Regions from separate parts of the Streptomyces sp. NPDC047974 genome, predicted to be linked through region 3. Evidence: riboswitches for the same ligand, from Rfam matches in the RefSeq annotation. Region 3 holds a riboswitch; each other region holds the start of a gene.

Region 1 (7,704 bases), on a different contig from region 3:
TCGGCCAGCCCGGCCTCGCCCTCGCGGCCAAGCTCGCGAGCCGCGTCCGCACCGCGGGCCTCGACGCGCCGCCGCCGGCGGGCGAGGGGATCGGCTACGAGCTCCTGGCGCTCGCGGTCCGCGCGGAGGCCGAGGGCGTGGACCCGGAGGCGGCGCTGCGCGCGGCGGCCCGGGCGTACCGGGACGCGATCCGGGCGGCGGAGGGCGTCCGAGGCAGGGCCTAGCGCGGGGCCCGGGCCGCCGGGTCGTGCCAGTGGACCGCGGGGCGCTCCAGGAGCCATTCGGCGCGCGAGCCGGGACGGGTGACGAAGCGGCCCACCGGCGGGAGGAGGTCGTGGCGGGTGCGGGCCTCCTCGGCGCCCAGCTCCGCCAGGACCTCGGCGACCTCGGTGACGAAGCCGGGCGGGCCGGCCAGGTGGACGTCGTGGTCGGGCCAGCGGCCGCAGGACCGCAGCGCGGTGAGGAGGCGTTCGGTCGCCTGGGCGCGCGGGTGGCGGGGGGCCGAGGTGATGTAGGTGACGCTCAGGCCGGGAAGCCGGGCGGCCAGCCGCTCCAGCTCGTCGCGCCCGTACAGGTACTCGCGGGAGCGGGCCACCGCGAAGATCCGGCCCTCGGCGTCCGGGTCGGCGTCGGCCGCCTCCTCCAGGAGCGCCTTGACCGGCGCCCAGCCCGTACCGGCGCATATGTAGGTGCGCAGGCCGCCCGGCGCCGCCCGGTGGGTCGCCGCCCCGCCGGCCGCGCTCAGCCGCAGCGTCTCGCCCGGACGGACCTCGTCCACCAGGGCCGTGGACATCGCCCCGCCGGGGATCCGGCTCACGTGCAGGTCGAGGGTGCCGTCCGCGCGGGGGGCGTTGCCGAGCGAGTACGTGCGCCACACCCGCGGGACCCGGAGCGAGCTGACGCCGGCGTACTGCCCGGGGAGGAAGGGGTACGGCCGCCGGGGCCGGAGGGTCAGGACGGCGAGGTCCTCGCCGTGGAGCCGGTGGCCGACGACGTCCGCGTCCCACCAGGCGGGCTCCCCGGTGCGGGCGGCCTCGTCCGCGCCCCGCAGCATCAGCTCCGCGACGTGGCCGTACGCCTCCGACCACGCCTTCTCCGCCTCGATCGTCCACGTCGAGCCCGCGGCGTGCGCGAAGGCGGCGAGCAGGCTCTCGCCGACCGCCGCGTACAGGGCGGGGGTGGCGAGGTACTTCCGGTGGTCGCGGCCGAGCCGCTCCAGATAGGCGTCCAGGCCCGGGTCGTCGAGGCCGGTCACCACATGGGTGAGGGCGGCGAACAGCCGGTCGCGCTGCGGGACCATGTCCTCGGGGAAGAGCGCGCGCACGCCGGGGTTGCGCCAGAAGAGATGTGAGTAGAAGTACGTGACGGCGTGTTCGGCCCGTCTCTCGACGACCGCGAACGTGCTTCTGAGCAAGGCGAGGTCCACGCGGGAAATGTAGGGCACGGCCCGTCACGGCGTGATCACCGGCCGGTGATCACGTCAGGTCGGCCGGAGGGGCGCGCCGGACCGGACGGTACGGTCGGGGGGTGAGTGAAGGACCCGCCCCGACGCCCGGTACGCCCCGCGAGCCCCGTACGACCGGAAACCCCGGAACACCCGGAACGCCCGGCGAGGGCGGAGCCTTCGAGGGGGCCCGCGCCTCCGGCGGGGCCGGCGCGGGCGGAGCCGCGGGCGGCTGTCCCGTGTCGGGCGCGCCGGGGAGCGCCGGCGACGGGCCCGTACCCGCCTTGTTCAGCTGGGAGTTCGCCGCCGATCCGTACCCGGCGTACGCCTGGCTGCGGGAGCACGCGCCGGTGCGGCGGACCACCCTGCCGAGCGGGGTCGAGGCCTGGCTGGTGACGCGGTACGCGGACGCCCGGCAGGCCCTCGCCGACCAGCGCCTGTCGAAGAACCCGGTGCACCACGCCGAACCGGGCAAGACCGGCATTCCGGGCGAGCGCAGCGCCGGGCTCATGACCCATCTCCTCAACATCGACCCGCCGGACCACACCCGGCTGCGCCGGCTGGTGTCGAAGGCGTTCACCCCGCGCCGGGTCGCCGCCTTCGCGCCGCGCGTGCAGGAGCTCACCGACCGGCTCATCGACGACTTCGCGGCGCGGGGGAGCGCGGACCTCATCCACGAGTTCGCCTTCCCGCTGCCCATCTACGCCATCTGCGACATGCTCGGCGTGCCCGCCGAGGACCAGGACGACTTCCGGGACTGGGCCGGGATGATGATCCGGCACGGCGGCGGCCCGCGCGGCGGCGTCGCGCGGTCGGTGAAGAAGATCCGGGGGTACCTCGCCGAGCTCATCCACCGGAAGCGGGAGGCCCTCGGACAGGAGGGCGCGGACGACCTCATCTCCGGGCTCATCCGGGCCTCCGACCACGGCGACCACCTCACCGAGGCCGAGGCCGTCGCCATGTGCTTCGTCCTCCTCTTCGCCGGCTTCGAGACGACCATCAACCTCATCGGCAACGGCACCTACGCCCTGCTGCGCAACCCGGAGCAGCGCGCCCTCCTCCAGGCCTCGCTCGCCGCCGGCGGGACCGGCCTCCTGGAGACCGGCGTCGAGGAGCTGCTGCGCTACGACGGGCCGGTCGAGCTGGCGACCTGGCGGTACGCGACCACCGCCCTGACGATCGGCGGGCAGCCGATCCCGGCCGGCGACCCGGTCCTCGTCGTGCTCGCCGCCGCCGACCGCGACCCGGACCGCTTCGGCGCCCCGGACACCCTCGACCTCGCCCGCGGGGACAACCAGCACCTCGGGTACGGGCACGGCATCCACTACTGCCTGGGCGCGCCGCTCGCGCGCCTGGAGGCGCAGACCGCGCTCGCCACCCTGCTGACCCGCCTTCCGGACCTGCGACTTGGGGTCGATCCGGACGAACTGCGGTGGCGCGGCGGGCTCATCATGAGGGGATTGCGCACGCTTCCGGTCGAGTTCACCCCTTCCGCACCCCCGCACGGCACGTGACGGTGTGTCAGAAATGTGATCTTCGCGTGATCGCGAAGCCATCGACTTGTGACGGACGTTCGAATGCGGCTACCTTCGCGCCAACGTTCGGCCCCATCCCGGCCGTCCCAGGCGTACCCGCCGTCACCGCCGTCACGCGAAAGGCCCCGACATGCTTTCCGGAAACGGACGACACCGTCGACCCCGTCAGGCTCCCGCGATCGTCGTCACCGCAGGAGTGACCGGATCCGCGCTGGCGCTGCCGCTGCTCGCGGCCGGCTCCGCCTCCGCCGCCGACGCGTCCACCTGGGACCGGGTCGCCGCCTGCGAGTCCGGCGGCCAGTGGAGCGCCAACTTCGGCAACGACGCCTACGGCGGCCTCCAGATGACGCAGGAGACGTGGGAGCGGCACGGCGGCCTCGCGTACGCGCCCAGCCCCGATCTCGCCAGCCGCGCCCAGCAGATCGCCGTCGCCGACGCGGCGCTCTCCGCCGGCAGCACCGCCTGGGACACCTGTGCCCCCATCGCGGGCCTGAAGAACGACGGCAGGCCCACGGGCGTGCAGCCGGGCCCCGCCGTCCAGGAGGAGGACGAGGGCGGCGTGGCGCCCGAGTCCAACCGGACCGGCAGCGCGACCGTCTCCACCCCGCCCGCCGAGGCGGAGGAGACGGAGGCCACGGCGGAGGCGACGGAGAAGGCCCCGGAGGCCGGGAAGGGCGCCACCGCCCCGGCGACGCCGGCCACCCCCGCCACGCCGGCGACGCCCGCCGTGCCCGCGACCCCGCCCGCCACCGGCGCGGTCACGGCGCCGCCCGCGAGCGCCGCCCCGGAGACGCCCGCCGACACCGCGCCGACGGCCCCGGACGCCTCCACGGGCACGCCGGGCGCGCCGGAGACGCCCGGTACCCCGGGTGTGACCCCGGGCGCCCCGGAGACCCCCCTGGCGCCCACCACGCCGGTGACCCCGGGCACGGAGGGCGAGGCTGACGCGCCGTCGGCGACGCAGGGCACGGGCAAGCACCGGGGCGAGGCCGCCCCGGAGGAAAGCGACGTAACGGACACTGAGCAGGAATCCGGGCGTCATGCCGCAGCTGCGGACAAGCTCACCTCAACCCCCGTCAACTCGGACGCAAGCGACGCGTACACCGTGCGGCCGGGTGACAGCCTGTCGGAGATTGCTCAGGAGAACGATCTCGTCGGCGGCTGGGACGCCCTCTATGACGCCAACCGCCAGACGGTCGGGGCCGATCCGGACCTCATCCTCCCTGGTCAGAGCCTTGAACTGAAGGACGCCTCCGCGGAGAAGTGAGGCCGTTTCAGGGGCGTATGTCCGATTTTGGGAAAGTGAGACATGGGTCTCTTCGTCCCAACTGGCGTGTCACGTCCGCAAAGTTTGCTTCCGTCAGGCCTCACCTGCGCAAACGAGGTCTGACGGAGTGCAAGTAGGGGCGTTTTGTCCGACGTAAGCCTCTTTGAACTTCGAGCACCTGTGTGTCTACGGTCGTCACCGCTCGCCACCGCGGGCCCCGTCGACCGAAACGCCGAGTCCTGCCGTCGGCCGCCGGGAATGTCGTCGCGAAAGCGCCGTAGGCAGGAGTGGGGGACCCAAGGTTCGTGCCGGTCCCGGCCGTCGAGTCAGACGGACGGAACGACCGGCTAGGGGTGAAGCCGCACGCAAGGACGTGCGGCCGGGCGAACTCTTCAAGCCCGAACCCGACAGCTCACCTCACAGGCGTCGGTGAAGAGGAAACTCCATGCTGTTCTCCGGCACGGGCAAGCGTCGTCGTCCCTCCAAGGCCACCCGCGTCGTCGCCCTCGTCGGCGTCACCGGCGCGGCCGTCGCCGCCCCGCTGATGGCCGCCGGCACCGCTTCGGCCGCCACCGCCTCCGAGTGGGACCGCGTCGCCCAGTGCGAGTCCGGCGGCAACTGGTCGATCAACACCGGCAACGGCTACTACGGCGGCCTCCAGTTCTCGGCCTCCACCTGGGCCGCGTACGGCGGCACCGCCTACGCCCCCACCGCCAACCAGGCCAGCAAGTCGCAGCAGATCGCCGTCGCCGAGAAGGTCCTCGCGGGCCAGGGCAAGGGCGCCTGGCCGAGCTGTGGCGTGGGCCTCTCCTCCGCCTCCTACGACGGTGGCGCCGCCGAGGCCGCCGCCCCGCAGCAGAGCGCCCCGAAGCAGAGCACCCGGCAGAGCGCCCCGAAGCGCACCGCCGAGCAGCCCGCCAACCGCAGCGAGCAGCGCCAGGCCCCGAAGGCCCAGGCCGCCCCGCAGGCCGCCGCCAAGAAGACCGTCACCACCCCGACCGGCAAGAAGGTCAAGAAGGGCGACGGCGAGTACAAGGTCGTGGCCGGCGACACCCTCAGCAAGATCGCCCAGGCGCAGGGCGTCGAGGGCGGCTGGGCGAAGCTCTTCGAGCTCAACGAGGACGTCGTCGAGAACGCCGACCTGATCTACCCGGGCCAGCAGCTCCACCTGAAGTGAACCCCGGGGCACCGGTGAGTCCGGCGGCTCACCGGCGCCCGACGGCCCTCCCGCGGTGACCACCCCGGTCCCGAGCCCTCTTCCCCCGTGGCTCGGGACCGGGGTTCTGCCGTTACCGTCCAGTAGGTTCCGGGTCTTTCGTCCCCTACTGGATGCTCTTGGGCCCTTTTTCGTCCCAGGGGACGGGCGGTCGGCTGGCCGGAGCGCCGGAGCCGGTTAGGCTCTTGTCGCAAGGCGAACGAGACCTTGCGACCCATGCGTCACACCTAGCGTCACATCCCAGAAGGAGATGCTCGTGCCGTCCATCGACGTCGTCGTAGCCCGGGAAATCCTGGACTCCCGAGGCAACCCCACGGTCGAGGTCGAGGTCGGCCTCGACGACGGCAGCACCGGCCGTGCTGCCGTGCCGTCCGGTGCCTCCACCGGTGCGTTCGAGGCCCTGGAGCTCCGCGACGGTGACCAGAACCGCTACCTCGGCAAGGGTGTCGAGAAGGCCGTCCTCGCCGTCATCGAGCAGATCGGCCCGGAGCTCGTCGGCTACGACGCCACCGAGCAGCGCCTGATCGACCAGGCCATGTTCGACCTGGACGCCACCCCGGACAAGTCGTCGCTCGGCGCCAACGCCATCCTCGGCGTCTCCCTCGCCGTCGCGCACGCCGCCTCCGAGGCCAGCGACCTCCCGCTCTTCCGCTACCTCGGCGGCCCGAACGCGCACCTGCTGCCCGTTCCGATGATGAACATCCTCAACGGTGGGTCGCACGCCGACTCCAACGTCGACATCCAGGAGTTCATGATCGCCCCGATCGGCGCGGAGTCCTTCTCCGAGGCCCTGCGCTGGGGCACCGAGGTCTACCACACCCTCAAGTCCGTCCTGAAGACCAAGGGCCTCTCCACCGGCCTCGGCGACGAGGGCGGCTTCGCCCCGAACCTCGGCTCCAACCGTGAGGCGCTCGACCTCATCCTGGAGGCCATCAAGCAGGCCGGCTACGTGCCCGGCAAGGACGTCGCCCTCGCCCTGGACGTCGCCGCCTCCGAGTTCTACAAGGACGGCAAGTACCTCTTCGAGGGCAAGGAGCGCTCCGCCGCCGAGATGACGGAGTACTACGAGGAGCTCGTCTCCGCGTACCCGCTCGTCTCCATCGAGGACCCGCTGTTCGAGGACGACTGGGCCGGCTGGAACGTCATCACCGAGAAGCTCGGCGACAAGGTCCAGCTCGTCGGCGACGACCTCTTCGTCACCAACCCCGAGCGCCTCGCCCGCGGCATCGAGGAGAAGTCCGCCAACGCCCTCCTGGTGAAGGTCAACCAGATCGGCTCGCTGACCGAGACCCTCGACGCCGTCGAGCTCGCCCAGCGCAACGGCTTCAAGTGCATGATGTCCCACCGCTCCGGCGAGACCGAGGACGTCACCATCGCCGACCTCGCCGTCGCCACCAACTGCGGCCAGATCAAGACCGGCGCCCCGGCCCGCTCCGAGCGCGTCGCCAAGTACAACCAGCTGCTGCGCATCGAGGAGATCCTCGACGACGCCGCCGTCTACGCCGGCCGCAGCGCCTTCCCGCGCTTCAAGGGCTGACCTGCCCGGCACCTGTAGTTACGTACGTCCCCGCACACGGTCCCGTACCGTGTGCGGGGACGTACGCGCGATCAGGGGAGGGGAGACGGCATGGCCGTGAAGAACGGGGACCGGTTCTCCACCGCGACCCGGATCAGGCTGCTCGGCGAGCAGACCGCGGCCCGCGTCTACCGCTCCCAGACCCGCCGCCAGGCCCGGCGCTCCCGGCTCACCGGCCGCGCCGCCTTCCTGGCCCTCGTGGTCTGCTCCCTCGTCGTCGCCCTCGCCTACCCGATAAGGAGCTACGTCTCCCAGCAGGGCGAGATCGAGGAACAGGAGCGCAGGGCCGCCGAGGCGGCCCAGCGGGTCGAGGAGCTGCGGGACGAGAAGGCCCGCCTCCAGGACCCGGCCTACGTCCGCCGCCTCGCCCGCGAGCACCTCCACTACGTGCTCCCCGGCGAGACCGGCTTCACCGTGAACGAACCCGGGGCGGCCGACCGCCCCCGCGCCGACCAGGGCACGGCCGACCGGCCCTGGTACGACAACCTCTGGGACGGCGTCGACGACGCCGACCGCAACTGAACCGACCCAGGATCCGAGACATGGACACGCCTCCTCCGCAGACCGAACGCACCGAGCCCACCGAGGCGGACGTCGCCGCCTTCGAAGCCCAGCTCGGACGCCCGCCGCGCGGACTGCGCGCCATCGCCCACCGCTGCCCCTGCG
Region 2 (7,704 bases), on a different contig from region 3:
CCCCGGCGGGCCCGCTCCTGCCCCAGCCTGACCAGGCCCCGCAGCACCTTGAGGTGGGCGTCGGTGCGCCGCTGGGCGGCCCGGGCCGCCCCGAGCGGTTCGAGCAGCGCCCTGACGTCGAGGAGGTCGGCGGCCTCCTGGTCGGTGGGCTCGGCGACATGGGCGCCCGCGTGCCGGCGGCTGACGACGAAGCCCTCGGACTCCAGGGTGCGCAGCGCCTCGCGGACCGGGACGCGGGAGACGCCGTAACGGCGGGCGAGCTGTTCCTCGGTCAGCCGGCTGCCGCGCTCGAAGATCCCCGAGACGATGTCGTCCCGGATCGCCGTGCATACCGATTGCGCGGGAACCCGCATGTCCGACCTCCGTATTCGCTCCGCGCGCACCGAATTCGAGCAGCGCCGTTCACGCGACTCTATTGCAGGGCGCGGGAAATTCCGATGCCCCCTCGGAATTCGTCCGGTTCGCGGTGGAATCCCTCCGGATCCGGAGCACCGCACCCGCTCGCCGGGGCGCGAAAAGGCCCCGGCTCGTGGGAGCCGGGGCCTTTCGGTGCAGCGGGGGCGCGGGACGTCAGAGGCTGACGCCGCGGGCGCGGAGGTACGCGACGGGGTTGATGTCGGAGCCGTACTCGGCGGTGGTCCGGGCCTCGAAGTGGAGGTGCGGGCCGGTGGAGTTGCCGGTCGAGCCGGAGACGCCTATCTGCTGGCCGGGCTCGACGCTCTGGCCGACATAGACGCCGATGGACGACAGGTGGCCGTACTGGGTGTACGTGCCGTCGTTCATCCGGATCACGATGTTGTTGCCGTACGCGCCGCCCCAGCCGGCCTCGACGACGGTGCCGGAGCCGACGGAGACGACCGAGCTGCCGTAGGAGGCGTGGAAGTCGACGCCGGAGTGGCTGCCGGAGGACCAGAGCGAGCCGCCGGTCTTGTAGCCGGTGGAGACGTACGAGCCGGCGACCGGGAGGTTGAAGGAGGCGAGCCGGCGGCGCTCGGCCTCACGGGCGGCGCGCTCCTTGGCCTCGCGGATCTCCTGGGCGCGGGCCTCGGCCTTGCGCTTCGCCTCGGCGCGCGCCTTGGCCCGGGCCTCGGCCTCGGTGGCCTCCCGCTCCTGGGCGGCGGCCTGCGCGTTGACCTGGTCGGCGATGGACTCGTCGGCGATCACCCGGGTGAGGCCGGTGTCCTCGGGGGAACGGTCGTCCGTGTCGGCGGCGAGCGCCGGGGAGGCCAGGGTGCCGACGACGCCGGTGGTCGCGAGGGCGGCCACGCCGGCGATGCCGGCGCTGCGGCGAGCCAGTCGGCTCGCACCACGATGCTTCCCGGTGGCACGGGTGAACGCCAAGACGGTTCCTTTCCTTCCTTCTCGCCTACCGGGTTAGCTGACGGGTTCGGAGCAGGAAGGTCTCCTACGGACCCCTCCGCGTGGCGAAGGCGTCCGATTCACCCCAGGGACTGCGTGGGTCCCCGGCTCCCCAGGCTCGCGCCTGACGGGGACTCGGCGATGTCTGTCCGGTTGCCGCGGGTGCGGCGCGTGCGTCGGGTCGGACAGACGGATCGACGCTAGGCCGGACGGATGTCGATCGCCAAACAGACACGCTCATTTGTAAGACATGCCACAGGGCATACGATCATCTTTGACGCCGTAACGGACAAAGCGGAGGTCTCCGGCGCTTCTACGCACCGGAGACCTCCGCCCGGGGTTGACGACCGGTCAACTCACCGTGGGCCTACTCACCCGGAGTCAACTCACCATGGGTCGGCTCACCCCGAGGTCGGCTCCCCACGAGGTCGGCTCCCCACGAGGTCGGCTCACCACGAGGTCGGCTCACCCCGGGATCAGCTCACCACCGTCACCTCGCCGATGCCGAGGGCCCGCACGGGCTCCTCGATCTGCGACGCGTCGCCCACCAGGACCGTGACGAGCCGGTCCACCGGGAAGGCGCTGACGACGGCGGCCGTGGCCTCGACCGTGCCGGTCTCGGCGAGCCGCGCGTACAGCCGGGCCTGGTAGTCGTCCGGGAGGTGCTGCTCGACCTGGTCGGAGAGGGTCGCGGCGACCGACGCGGCCGTCTCGTACTTGAGCGGGGCCACGCCCACCAGGTTCTGCACCGCCACGTCCCGCTCGGCGTCGGTCAGACCGCCCTCCGCCAGGGTGCGGAGCACCTGCCACAGGTCGCCGAGGGCCGGACCGGTGTTGGGGGTGTCGACCGAGCCGCTGATCGCGAGCATCGAGGCGCCGTGCCCCTCGCCGTCCGAGCGGAGCACCTGCCCGAAGGCGCGCACGCCGTACGTGTACCCCTTCTCCTCGCGCAGGACGGCGTCCAGACGGGACGTCAGGGTGCCGCCGAGGCAGTAGACGCCGAGGACCTGCGCGGCCCACACGGAGTCGTGGCGGTCCGGGCCGATCCGGCCGATCAGCAGCTGGGTCTGGACCGCCCCGGGGCGGTCGACGATGACGACCCGTCCGGTGTCGTCGGCGGTGATCGGCGCCATCGGGCGCGGCGCGGCCGGCTTGCCGCTCCAGCCGCCCAGGGTCTCGGCGAGCACCTTGTCGAGGTCGACGCCGGTGAGGTCGCCGACGACGACCGCGGTGGCGGCGGCGGGCCGCAGGTGCGCGTCGTAGAAGGCGCGGACGGCGGCGGCGTCGATGGCCTTCACCGTCTCCTCGGTGCCCTGGCGGGGCCGGGACATCCGGGTCGCGGCCGGGAAGAGCTCCTTGTAGAGCTGCTTCGCGGCACGGCGGCTCGGGTTGGCCGCCTCGTGCGGGATCTCGTCGAGCCGGTTGTCCACCAGGCGCTTGACCTCGTCCGGGTCGAAGGCCGGGGAGATCAGCGCCTCGGCGACCAGCCCGAGCGCCTTGGGGAGCCGGGAGACCGGGACCTCCAGGGAGACCCGGACGCCGGGGTGGTCCGCGTGGGCGTCGAGCGTGGCGCCGCAGCGCTCCAGCTCGGCCGCGAACTCCTCGGCGGCCCGCTCGGTGGTCCCCTCGGAGAGGGCGCGCGCCATGATCGTGGCGACGCCGTCGAGGCCCTCGGGCTCGGCGTCCAGCGGCGCGTCGAGGAAGATCTCGACGGCCACGACCTGCTGGCCGGGGCGGTGGCAGCGGAGCACCGTCAGGCCGTTGTCGAGCGCGCCGCGCTCGGGGGCCGGGAAGGCCCACGGCCTGGCCGTGCCGGCCTTCGGCTGCGGGTGGAACTCCATGCTCGTCAGGGACGTGGCGGCGTCGGTCACCGGTCCGCTCCTTCCTCGTCGTCGCCGTCGGCGCTGTCGGCGCTGTCGTCGGTGGACACCGGCTCGTAGACCAGCACCGCGCGGTTGTCGGGGCGCAGCCGGGCCGCGGCCACCTCGCGCACCTCGTCGGCGGTGACGGCGAGGACGCGGTCGACCGCGGTCAGGGCGAGCTGCGGGTCGCCGAACAGCACGGCGAAGCGGCACAGTTCGTCGGCGCGGCCGGCCACCGTGCCGAGCCGGTCGAGCCATTCGCGCTCCAGCTGGGCCTGGGCGCGCTCCATCTCCTCGGCGGTCGGGCCCTCGGCCGCGAAGCGGGCGAGCTCCTCGTCGACGGCCGCCTCGATGGCGGGGACCTCGACGCCGCCGGAGGTCTTGACGTCCAGCCAGCCGAGCGAGGGGGCGCCGGCGAGCCGCAGCAGGCCGAAGCCGGCGGCGACCGCGGTGCGGTCGCGGCGGACCAGGCGGTTGTGCAGCCGGGAGGACTCGCCGCCGCCGAGCACGGTGAGGGCGAGGTCGGCCGCGTCGCACGCGCGCGTGCCGTCCTCCGGCAGCCGGTAGGCGGCCATCAGGGCGCGGGCCGGGACGTCCTCGACGACGACCTCGCGCAGCTGCCCGCCCATGACGTCCGGCAGGGCGCCGTCGCGCGGGGCGGGCTTGCCGTCGTGGCCGGGGATGGAGCCGAAGTACTTCTCGACCCAGGCGAGCGTCTGCTCCGGGTCGATGTCGCCGACCACCGACAGGACCGCGTTGTTGGGCGCGTAGTACGTGCGGAAGAAGGTCCGCGCGTCCTCCAGGGTGGCCGCGTCCAGGTCCGCCATCGAACCGATGGGGGTGTGGTGGTACGGGTGGCCCTCCGGGTACGCGAGCGCGGTGAGCCGCTCGAAGGCGGTGCCGTACGGCACGTTGTCGTACCGCTGGCGGCGCTCGTTCTTCACGACGTCGCGCTGGTTCTCCATCGACTCGTCGTCGAGGGCGGCGAGCAGCGAGCCCATCCGGTCCGCCTCCAGCCAGAGCGCGAGCTCCAGCTGGTGGGTGGGCATCGTCTCGAAGTAGTTGGTGCGCTCGAAGCTGGTCGTGCCGTTGAGCGAGCCGCCGGCGCCCTGGACGAGTTCGAAGTGGCCGTTGCCGTGCACCTGCTTCGAGCCCTGGAACATCAGGTGCTCGAAGAGGTGGGCGAGGCCCGTGCGGCCCTCGACCTCGTGGCGCGAACCGACGTCGTACCAGAGACAGACCGCGGCGACCGGGGTCAGGTGGTCCTCGGAGAGGACCACCCGCAGGCCGTTCGCCAGGCGGTGCTCGGTCGCTGTCAGGCCGCCGGAGCCGGCCTCGGCCGTGGCCGTGTGACCCATGGGCATGTACATCCCTTCGATCGCGATCTGGAAAAGTCCTGCCACTGTATGCAAGCGCGCCGACACCTGGCGAAGTTCCCGGAGTCCTCCGATGTCCCTCGTCCGGGTCGCGGTCCGCGTTGTCGGTGGCACGGTCCACAATGGTCCGCGTCAGATCAAGCTTTGTCGGAGAAGGAGCCGCAGCCGCGATGGCCCGCCGCAGCACGAAGACACCGCCGCCGGACGACGCGTACGAGGAGAGGATCCTCGACATCGACGTCGTCGACGAGATGCAGGGCTCCTTCCTCGAGTACGCCTACTCGGTCATCTACTCGCGCGCCCTGCCCGACGCCCGCGACGGCATGAAGCCGGTCCAGCGGCGCATCGTCTACCAGATGAACGAGATGGGCCTGCGCCCCGACCGCGGGTTCGTCAAGTGCGCCCGCGTGGTCGGCGAGGTGATGGGCAAGCTGCACCCGCACGGCGACGCCTCGATCTACGACGCCATGGTGCGCATGGCGCAGCCCTTCTCCATGCGCGTGCCGCTGGTCGACGGCCACGGCAACTTCGGCTCGCTGGGCAACGACGACCCGCCGGCCGCCATGCGGTACACCGAGTCGCGGATGGCCCCGGCCGCCCTGCTGATGACCGAGTCCATCGACGAGGACACGGTCGACTTCGCGCCCAACTACGACGGCCAGGAGCGGGAGCCGGTCGCGCTCCCCGCCGCGTATCCGAACCTGCTGGTGAACGGCGCCTCGGGCATCGCGGTCGGCATGGCCACCAACATGCCTCCGCACAACCTCGGCGAGGTCGTCGCGGCCGCCCGCCACCTGATCCGCTACCCGAACGCGGACCTGGACGCGCTGATGCGCTTCGTCCCCGGCCCCGACCTGCCGACCGGCGGCCGGATCGTCGGCCTGAACGGCATCCGGGACGCGTACGAGACGGGCCGCGGCACCTTCAAGATCCGCGCCACCACCTCGGTGGAGACGGTGACGGCCCGCCGCAAGGGCATCGTCGTCACCGAACTGCCCTTCACGGTCGGCCCCGAGAAGGTCATCTCCAAGATCAAGGACCTGGTCGGCTCGAAGAAGCTCCAGGGCATCGCCGACGTCAAGGACCTCACCGACCGGGCGCACGGCCTGCGCCTGGTCATCGAGATCAAGAACGGCTTCGTGCCCGAGGCCGTCCTGGAGCAGCTCTACAAGCTGACGCCGATGGAGGAGTCCTTCGGCATCAACAACGTGGCCCTGGTGGACGGTCAGCCGCTCACCCTGGGCCTGAAGGAGCTCCTGGAGGTCTACCTCGACCACCGCTTCGAGGTCGTCCGCCGCCGCTCCGAGTACCGCCGCGGCAGGAAGCGCGACCGGCTCCACCTGGTCGAGGGCCTGCTCGTCGCCCTCCTCGACATCGACGAGGTCATCCGGCTCATCCGGGAGAGCGAGAACTCCGCGCAGGCCAAGGAGCGCCTGATGGAGCGCTTCTCGCTGAGCGAGGTCCAGACCCAGTACATCCTGGACACCCCGCTGCGCCGGCTCACCAAGTTCGACCGCCTGGAGCTGGAGACCGAGCGCGACCGGCTCACCGGCGAGATCGACGAGCTGACCGGGATCCTGGACTCCGACTCCGAGCTGCGCAAGCTGGTCTCGGCCGAGCTGGCCGCGGTCGCGAAGAAGTTCGCCACCGACCGGCGCACGGTCCTCCTGGAGTCGGCGGGCGCCCCGGTGGCGGCCGTGCCGCTGGAGGTCGCGGACGACCCGTGCCGGGTGCTGCTCTCCTCGACCGGCCTGCTGGCCCGGACGGTCTCGGCGGAGCTGCCGCCGGCCGACCCGGACGCCAAGCGGACCAAGCACGACGTGATCGTCTCGTCCGTCGCGGCCACCCAGCGCGGCGACGTGGGCGCGGTGACCTCGACGGGCCGCCTGCTGCGCATCGCCGTCATCGACCTGCCCCAGCTGCCCGACACGGTCGCGGCGCCGACCCTGGCGGGCGGGGCGCCGCTGAGCGAGTTCCTGTCGCTGGAGGCGGACGAGACGGTGGTCTGCCTGACCACCCTGGACGAGGCCTCCCCCGGTCTGGCGCTCGGCACCCTCCAGGGCGTGGTCAAGCGGGTGGTGCCCGACTATCCGGCGAACAAGGACGAGCTGGAGGTCATCACCCTCAAGGACGGCGACCGGATCGTCGGTGCGACCGAGCTGCGGACGGGCGAGGAGGACCTGGTCTTCATCACCTCGGACGCGCAGCTGCTGCGCTACCCGGCCTCCCAGGTGCGGCCGCAGGGCCGCCCGGCCGGCGGCATGGCGGGCATCAAGCTGGCGGCCGGCGCCGAGGTGCTGTCCTTCGCCGCGGTGGACCCGGCGGCGGACGCGGCCGTCTTCACGGTGGCGGGCTCGACCGGCACCCTGGACGGCTCCGCCGCGACCTCGGCGAAGCTGACCCCCTTCGACCAGTACCCGCGCAAGGGCCGGGCGACCGGCGGCGTGCGCTGCCAGCGCTTCCTGAAGGGCGAGGACACCCTGCTCCTGGCCTGGGCGGGCGCCCTGCCGGCCCGCGCCGCGCAGAAGAACGGCACACCGGTCGAGCTGCCGGAGGCGGACCCGCGGCGCGACGGCTCCGGCACCCCGCTGCCGCAGCCGGTCGACGTGGTGGCGGGCCCGGCGAGCTAACCGCCCGGTCAGGCCCTGGTACAGGCGAAGCCCCCCGCTCCCGACGGAGCGGGGGGCTTCGCCGTGCCCGGGGCCGGAAGAGGTCGGGCACAGGGCCGGGTCAGGTGCGGGCGGTGCCGGGGGCGTACAGCGTCTCGACCCCGGCGACGATCAGCCGCAGCCCCTCCTCGAAGCGCTCGTCGTAGCCGGCGAAGATCTCGGCGCCGGCCGCGGCGGCCAGGGGGTAGTCGGCGAGGCGCCGGGCGCGCTCCTCGATGTCGAAGCCCTCCCGGGGCTCGCCGGGCTGGGACTCGGTGCCCTGCTCCTCGGTGACGAAGCCGAGCGTGTACATGTACGCCGTCGTGCTGGCCCGCACCGCCTCGCGCAGCGAGAACCCGGCGTCGACGAGGGCGCCGAGCTGGCGCTCCAGGTCCTGGGCGTGGTCGGTGCCGGTGAAGCGGGCGCCGCTGTAGACCTTGGCGCCGTCCCGGTAGCGCA
Region 3 (7,704 bases):
CGGCGGTGATCGCCCCGGTGGCGACGGTGCCGGAGATCCGGGCGAGGACGGCGAGCACCTCGCTGGTGGTGCCGGAGCGGGTGAGGGCGACGACCCGGTCGTAGCGGCGGTCGAAGGGGAAGCGGGAGGCGGCGAAGGCGTCGGTCTCGCCGTGGCCGCCGGCCTCGCGCAGGTCGGCGTAGGCCTGCGCCATGAACCAGGAGGTGCCGCAGCCGATCACGGCCACGCGCTCGCCGCGCCGGGGCAGGGCGTCCACGTGCCGCGGCAGCGTGCGGACGGCTTCGCGCCAGACCTCGGGCTGGGTGGCGATCTCGGCAGTGGTACGGGAGGGGGTCATGTGCACTCCTTGCACGGAAGCGACAGAGTCGACGCGTGAAGATGCTCGGAACGCCCCTATTCAAGCAGATTCGCTCATTCACTTGCCAGATCCCGACACCCGGGCGACGTAGGATCGGAGCCGTACCCACGGGAGGATCGGTCCGGCATGTCCAAGCACGAGCGGTGGAACACGCTCCTGGAGCTCCTGGCGTCCGCCGGCAAGGTGGAGGTCGAGGAGGCGGCGGCCACCCTGGACGTCTCCGCCGCCACGATCCGCCGCGACCTCGACGAACTGGCCGAGCAGCGCCTCCTCGTCCGCACGCGCGGCGGTGCGGTCGCGCACGGCGTCTCGTACGAGCTGCCGCTGCGCTACAAGTCGGGCCGGCACGCCGCCGAGAAGGCCCGGATCGCCGCGGCCGCGGCCGAGCTGATCGGCCCCGGCGAGGTCGTCGGCCTGAACGGCGGGACGACGACCACCGAGGTCGCGCGGGCGCTCGCGCTGCGCTTCGCGGGCGAGCGCGCCGAGACCGGAACCCCGGCCGGCGCCTCGGGCCCCGCCCTGACGGTGGTCACCAACGCCCTGAACATCGCCGCCGAGCTGGCGGTGCGCCCGCAGATCAAGATCGTGACGACCGGCGGGGTGGTGCGCCCCCAGACGTACGAACTGGTGGGCCCGCTCGCCGCCGGGGTGCTGGGCGAGGTCGTCCTCGACACGGTGGTGCTCGGCGTGGACGGGATCGACCCGGAACTCGGGGCGATGGCCCACCAGGAGGAGGAGGCGAGCATCAGCCGGCTCTTCGCGGAGCGCGCGAGCCGGGTCGTGGTGGTGACCGACGCGTCGAAGCCGGGGCGGCGCGCCTTCGCCCGCATCTGCGGCCTGGACCGGGTCGACCTGCTGGTGACCGACGGCGGGATCGACGCCGGGACGGCGGACCGGCTCACGGAGGCCGGCGTCCGCGTCCACACGGTCTGACGGGCCCTCGTCACCGCACGGAGCGGGGCGGTCCGACACCCCATTGGTCGGACCTCATACCAATCCCTCACCGGTCCGACCACGATGAACAGGTCCGACCCGGCCGTTCACCAAGCCCTTACCGCACGGGTGTACACCTTTGAGGAGCGCTCCCCCATCATGTCCCCGACGTGCCGCCAGGGCACACCGTGACAGGAGGGGCGGGCATGCTTCCCATCAGCCGCAGGGGGTTCGTCGGGATCGGCGCGGGACTCGGCGCCGGACTCGTCACCGGGGCCGCGCTGCCCACCGCGACGGCCTCGGACGCCACGACGGCCTCGGACGCCGCGCGGACCGCGACCGGCACCCTCGCCGACGTCCGGCACGTCGTGATCCTCATGCAGGAGAACCGCAGCTTCGACCACTACTTCGGCACGCTCCGCGGGGTCCGCGGCTTCGGCGACCGGGCCGCGGGCAACATCCCCGGCGGCTGGAGCACCTTCCAGCAGCCCGACTGGGGAGGCAGGCAGTTCCCGTGGAAGCTCGCCGACACCCCGCCGGCCGGCGGCGTCGACGGCGAGACCCTCGCCCAGTGCAACGGCGACCTGCCGCACAACTGGACCTCGCAGCACGCCGCCTGGAACAAGGGCCGGCTCGACAACTGGGTGACCGGCGTCGGCAACACCCGCACCCTCGGCCACCTGGACCGCACGTCCCTCCCCTTCCACCACGCCCTCGCCGACCACTACACGGTCTGCGACGCCTACTTCTGCTCCGCGCTCAGCGCCACGGGCCCGAACCGCACCTTCCTGTGGAGCGGGCGGATCGACGGCTCCAGCAAGGACGGCGGCGAGGAGTCGGGGCTGACCTGGGAGACGTACGCGGAGGCGCTGCAGCGGGCCGGGGTGAGCTGGAGGGTCTACCAGAACGCCCAGGACAACTACGGCGACAACGGGCTCGCGTACTTCAAGAGGTTCACCGACGCCCGGCCCGGCGACCCGCTGTACGACCGGGGCATGGCCTCGGTCCCGAAGGTCACCGGCTCGACGCCGGACGACATCGCCGCCGCCATCCGCGCGGACGTCGTCGCCGGCACGCTGCCGCAGGTGTCGTGGGTGGTGGCCAACGAGGCGTTCTCCGAGCACCCGTACGCGCCGCCGGGCGACGGCGCCCACTTCGTCGACCTCGTCTACCGCGCCCTGACGGCGAACCCCGAGGTCTTCGACTCCACGGTGATGATCCTCAACTACGACGAGAACGACGGCTTCTTCGACCACGTGCCGCCGCCGGTCGCCCCGCCCGGGACCCCCGGCGAGTACCTCGACGGCGTCCCGATCGGACTCGGCTTCCGGGTCCCGATGCTGGTCATGTCGCCGTGGACGCGGGGCGGCTGGGTCAGCTCCGAGGTCTTCGACCACACCTCCGTGCTGCGCTTCCTGGAGACCTGGACCGCCGCCCTCGGCACTCCGGCGGCCTGCCCGAACATCAGCGCCTGGCGCCGGAAGGTCACCGGCGACCTGACCGGCGTCTTCGACTTCGCCCGCCCGGTGTACGGGGTCCCCGCCGGCCTGCCGTCGACGGCGAAGGTCATCGGCATGGACACCTGCGCCCCGCTGCCCAACCCCGCGCCGCAGAACAACGCCCTGCCCGCCCAGGAGCCCGGGACCCGGCCCGCGCGGGCGCTCCCCTACCAGCCGAACGGCAACCTGGACCGCTTCGAGTTCGGCGCCGCCGGCAAGATCCTCGCCTGGTTCTCCATGACCAACCAGGGCCCGCAGGCACGCCGCGCCGCCCACTTCTCGATCCACCCGCACCAGCACCGCGACACAGCCGCCTGGCAGTACACGGTCGACCCGGGCACCACGGCCACCGACTACTTCAACATCGGGCTCGGCTCCGGCTCGGGGAAGTACGACATCTCGATGATGGGCCCGAACCGCTTCCTGCGCCGCTTCATCGGCGACGCCTCGAAGGCGGGCAAGGCGATCGAGGTGGCGGCGCGGTACGCCACGGAACCGGGCACCGGCAAGACGGCGGTCTGGTTCCGGATGACCAACGCCTCCGGCGGCCCGGTCACCTTCACCGTCCGCTCCCACGCCTACCGGACGGACGGCCCGTGGACGTACACGGTCGCGGCGAACTCCTCGCGGGAGGACTTCTTCAACGCCGTGGCGTACGCGGACGGCTGGTACGACTTCACGATCCTGGCCGACATCGACGGCACCTGGTCGCGCCGCTACACCGGTCACATCGAGACGGGCGCGCCGAGCGTCACGGGCTGACGGCCCGGCGGGCCCTCACCTCCCGGCCAGGGCCGCGCGCCGGATCGTGGCGTCGAGGAGCGCGAGCGCGTCCTCGGCGGTGCGGCCCGGCGCGCGGTTCCAGGGGCCGATCAGCCCGTGCCAGCCCCGGGACCGCAGCTCGGTCATGATCCATGCGCCGGACTCGTTCATGGTGGCCGCGCTGCCGTGGCCGAGCCGGTGGGCGGCGAGCAGGGCGCCGCAGAGACAGCGGGCACCGCGCGCGTCGCGCAGCTTGTACGGGGTGTTCTGCCAGCCCCACTCGGTCAGCACCCGGCGCGCGTACGCCAGGTGGACGGAGGGGCGCACGTCGGCCCGGCCGATCCTGCGCCAGACGTGCAGCCGGTCGGGGAGGGCGGCGCCGATGCGGCCCGGCAGGGGGCGCTCGGCGGGCGGCGACGGGGGCAGCGCGTCGAGCGCGCCCAGGGCGTCGGCGACCAGTCGGTCCACGGGGACGGAGAGAAGGGCCCGCCAGGCCTCGGGAGCGGCGCTCTCGCAGAGGCGGGCCGCCTCGCGGTCGAGGGCGTCGAGGGTCCCGAGAGAGTCGAGGGTGTCGAGGGCGTCGGGATCGAGGGCGTCGGCGTCGATCAGCAGGGCGAGGGATGACATTCCCACATCATTAGCCACATATGCCCGATTTGCGCGTTACGCCTCACCCGTTCCACCCCCAAGTCGCCGCACAATTCCCCTAAAGGTGCCAGTCGCCTTATTCGGACATTGCACACCCCGTGACGCGACTCACTCCCCGCGCTCCGCGGACGGCTCCCCGCCCCTCGCCACCCATGCGGGACAAGGGATTCCGGAACGGTCGCCGAAACGGTAGATCTTGAATTCCACGCGTTCGATCTTCGGTTTCCCTTTTCCGGTGCATTCGCGTCTTGTTCCCCTCCGTATTCCTCGCCTACGGTCACCTCCATTCGGACGGACGCCTAATCCTGCCACCGCCCGAAAGACCTCCCATTTCACCCGACGGCAGGAGCGGGGGACCCACCACACCGCCGGTCCGGTCGTCCGGAGCGGCTCGGGGTGAAGCCGTGTACGCACGGCCGGACAGCTCCAGTCCGAACCCGACAGCTCACCTCGCAGGCGCCGGAGAGGAAACCGTCATGCCCGCTCACGGCAAGCACCGCCGCCCCCGACGCCGCCCCGTCTCCCGAGGTCTCGCCTTCGCCGGCACCGGCGGCGTGGCCCTCGCCCTGCCCTTGGTCGTGCCCGCCACGGCCGGCGCCGAGCCCGTCGCGCAGTCGGCGGCACCGACCGCCGCCGTGGCCGCCCCGGCCGTCCGGGCCGCCGCGCCCGCGAAGGCCCCCGCCGCCCCCGCCGCCACCCGCGCGTACACCGTCGTGAAGGGCGACTCCCTTTCCCTGATCGCCCACCGAAAGGGAATTCAGGGCGGCTGGAAGTCGCTTTACCAGGCGAACAAGGAAGCCGTGGGTGACAATCCGTCACTCATTCACCCGGGCCTCGAACTGACGATTCGTCGGGATTCCGCGAAGCCCGCCGCGCCGGCCGCCGCGAAGACCCCCGCGAAGACCGGTGCCAAGCCGGCCGCGAAGCCCGCCGAGTCCGCCTCCACCGGTTCCGCCGAACGGGCGAGCCGTTCCTCCGCCCGTGCCGCGGTCCCGGCCGTCCAGGCCCAGCCGGCCGCCGCGAAGGCCGCGCCCGCCGCCGTCCGGTACGCCGACAACCTCGACGGCTGGATCCGCGAGTCGCTCGACGTCATGGCCCGGTACGGCATCCCCGGCTCGTACGACGGCATCCTCCGCAACGTGCTGCGCGAGTCCTCCGGCAACCCCCGCGCCGTCAACCTCTGGGACTCCAACGCCGCGAAGGGCACCCCCTCCAAGGGCCTGCTCCAGGTCATCGACCCGACCTTCGCCGCCTACCACGTGCCGGGCACCTCGCTCGACCCGTACGACCCCGTCGCGAACATCACCGCCGCCTGCAACTACGCGGCCGACCGGTACGGCTCCATCGACAACGTCAACGGCGCCTACTGACCCGACCCGTTCACGGCCGCCGCGAAGTGGCCGGTGAACCACTCCGTCGCCAGCGCCGCCACCTCCTCCAGGGCCCCCGGCTCCTCGAAGAGGTGACCGGCGCCCGGCACGACCTCCAGGCGGCTCTCGCAGCGCAGCATTTCCCCGGCCCGCCGGTTGAGGTCGACGACGAGGCCGTCGGCACCGCCGACGATCAGCAGCGTGGGGGCCCGCACCCCGGCGAGCCGCTCCCCCGCCAGGTCGGGCCGGCCGCCCCGGGACACCACGGCGGCCACGTCGTCGCCCGCTTCCGCCGCCGCCCACAGCGCGGCCGCCGCCCCGGTGCTCGCCCCGAAGTAGCCGCGCGGCAGACCCCCGGTGCCCGGCCGCCCGGCCGTCCAGGCGGCGGCCCGGCCGAGCCGTCCGGCGAGCAGCGGGGTGTCGAAGATCCGCGCGCGGTCGGTCGCCTCGGCCTCCGTGAGCAGGTCGAAGAGGAGAGTGGCGAGCCCCGCCCGGTTCAGTGCGGCGGCCACCGCGCGGTTCCGCGGGCTGTGCCGGCCACTGCCGCTGCCGTGGGCGAAGAGGACCAGGCCCGCTGCCCCGTCGGGCATCGCGAGCTCGCCCGGAAGCTCGGGCGCGCCTGGGACGCGTACCGCCGTGTGGCCGACGGACGGACCGCGCGCCGCCCGGCTCCGGTCGAGGCAGGCCACCACCTCCGCGTCCGGCGTCTGGTCGAACTCCCGGTAGAACTGCCCGACCGCGTAGAAGCCCTCCGGCGTCCGGACGGCGACCGTCTCGTCGGCCTCGCCGCCGAGCCGGGCCGTCCAGCCGTACGGCGCCACCGGCACGGCCAGCACGATCCGGGCGGCTCCGGCGGCCCGCACCGCCCGGCAGGCGGCGAGCGCGGTCGCGCCGGTGGCGAGCCCGTCGTCGACGACGACCGCCGTACGCCCCTCCAGCGGCACCGGCCGGCGGCTGCCCCGGTAGGCGCGGGACCGCTCGGCCATGACCAGCCGTTCGCGCTCCTCGGCCTCCTCCAGCTGCCGCCGGGCCACGCCCGCGTCCCGCACCACCTGCTCGTTCACGACCCGGACGCCGCCCTCCCCGATGGCCCCCATGGCCAGCTCGGGCCGGCCCGGCACGCCGAGTTTCCGCACCAGGCAGATGTCCAGCGGCGCGTCGAGCGCCTCGGCCACCTCCGCCGCCACCGGCACCCCGCCGCGTGGCAGCCCGAGGACGACGACGTCGGACCCCTGGAGATGGCCGAGCCGGGCGGCGAGCTGCCGCCCCGCGTCGGCCCGGTCGGCGAAGTACATGGCACGCCGCCTTCCCGATCGGCGACCCCCCTCGGGCGCGGGCCCTCGGACCCGGCCCGTACTTCCAGGGTCCCACCGGCGGGGGCGTCGCCGCCCGGCCCGGCCTCAGCCCACCCCGTGCCGCACGACGACCACCGGGCACGCGGCGTGGTGCAGCAGCGCCTGGCTGACGGAGCCGAGGAGCAGCCCGGCGAAGCCGCCGCGCCCCCGGGCGCCCATGACGAGCAGCTGCGCGGTCGTGCTCTCCTCCAGGAGGACCTCGCGGGGCCGGCCGCGTACCAGCCGGGCCTCGGCCTCGGTCCCGGGGTGCCGGCCCGCGGCCCGGGCGAGCGCCGTTTCGAGGACGCGGGCCGCCTCCGCGTGCACCTCCTCGGCGCCGGCGAAGAGCGGCGTCAGGTCACCGGGGCCCGAGCGCGGGGCCCAGGCGTGGACGGCGACGAGGCCGGTGCCGCGCGCCCGGGCCTCCGCGTAGGCGAAGTCGACGGCCGCGTCGGAGTCCGGCGAGCCGTCGACGGCGAGGAGCACCGGCCCCTCCGGCTCGTCCCGGCCGCGCACCACGAGGACCGGGCAGGCGGCGTGGGCGGCGAGGTGGACGGCGACCGAGCCGACGACGAGGCCGGTGAAGGCGCCGGTGCCGCGGCTGCCGACGACGACCAGCTCCGCGCCGCGCGACCGGGTCGCGAGGACGACGAGCGGTTCGCCGGTGATGAGCTCGCCGGAGACCTCGGTACCCGGGGCGACCGCCCGCGCTCGGGCCACGGCCGTGTCCAGGACGATCTCCGCCTGCCGTCGCAGGCCGCTCTCGGTGGGGCCGTACACCGAGGGCTCCAGGTCGACCC

Evidence for each region. A riboswitch is a leader RNA that binds a small molecule or an ion and turns the genes downstream of it on or off. The one in region 3 is predicted to bind cyclic di-AMP.
Region 1: it holds a riboswitch for cyclic di-AMP, as region 3 does, so the genes downstream of both, AB0E19_RS32360 (transglycosylase family protein) here and AB0E19_RS02270 (LysM peptidoglycan-binding domain-containing protein) in region 3, are expected to answer to the same signal.
Region 2: it holds a riboswitch for cyclic di-AMP, as region 3 does, so the genes downstream of both, AB0E19_RS31145 (M23 family metallopeptidase) here and AB0E19_RS02270 (LysM peptidoglycan-binding domain-containing protein) in region 3, are expected to answer to the same signal.

What each region holds. Positions count from the first base shown of each region.
Region 1 is NZ_JBEZNU010000033.1:8,421-16,124, forward strand. Features, by position in the region: gene AB0E19_RS32340 (nucleoside triphosphate pyrophosphohydrolase) at 1-224, shown strand, start outside; gene AB0E19_RS32345 (globin domain-containing protein) at 221-1,426, opposite strand; gene AB0E19_RS32350 (cytochrome P450) at 1,684-2,958, shown strand; gene AB0E19_RS32355 (transglycosylase family protein) at 3,176-4,246, shown strand; cyclic di-AMP (ydaO/yuaA leader) riboswitch at 4,510-4,687, shown strand; gene AB0E19_RS32360 (transglycosylase family protein) at 4,692-5,423, shown strand; gene eno (phosphopyruvate hydratase) at 5,713-6,999, shown strand; gene AB0E19_RS32370 (septum formation initiator family protein) at 7,090-7,560, shown strand; gene AB0E19_RS32375 (DUF501 domain-containing protein) at 7,581-7,704, shown strand, end outside.
Region 2 is NZ_JBEZNU010000029.1:48,418-56,121, reverse strand. Features, by position in the region: gene AB0E19_RS31150 (GntR family transcriptional regulator) at 1-353, opposite strand, end outside; gene AB0E19_RS31145 (M23 family metallopeptidase) at 571-1,341, opposite strand; cyclic di-AMP (ydaO/yuaA leader) riboswitch at 1,349-1,510, opposite strand; gene AB0E19_RS31140 (pitrilysin family protein) at 1,836-3,200, opposite strand; gene AB0E19_RS31135 (pitrilysin family protein) at 3,227-4,579, opposite strand; gene AB0E19_RS31130 (DNA topoisomerase IV subunit A) at 4,768-7,227, shown strand; gene AB0E19_RS31125 (TetR/AcrR family transcriptional regulator C-terminal domain-containing protein) at 7,328-7,704, opposite strand, start outside.
Region 3 is NZ_JBEZNU010000001.1:511,266-518,969, forward strand. Features, by position in the region: gene AB0E19_RS02250 (sugar isomerase) at 1-337, opposite strand, end outside; gene AB0E19_RS02255 (DeoR/GlpR family DNA-binding transcription regulator) at 485-1,291, shown strand; gene AB0E19_RS02260 (phosphocholine-specific phospholipase C) at 1,498-3,552, shown strand; gene AB0E19_RS02265 (hypothetical protein) at 3,568-4,179, opposite strand; cyclic di-AMP (ydaO/yuaA leader) riboswitch at 4,487-4,672, shown strand; gene AB0E19_RS02270 (LysM peptidoglycan-binding domain-containing protein) at 4,677-5,570, shown strand; gene AB0E19_RS02275 (phosphoribosyltransferase family protein) at 5,564-6,865, opposite strand; gene AB0E19_RS02280 (universal stress protein) at 6,971-7,704, opposite strand, start outside.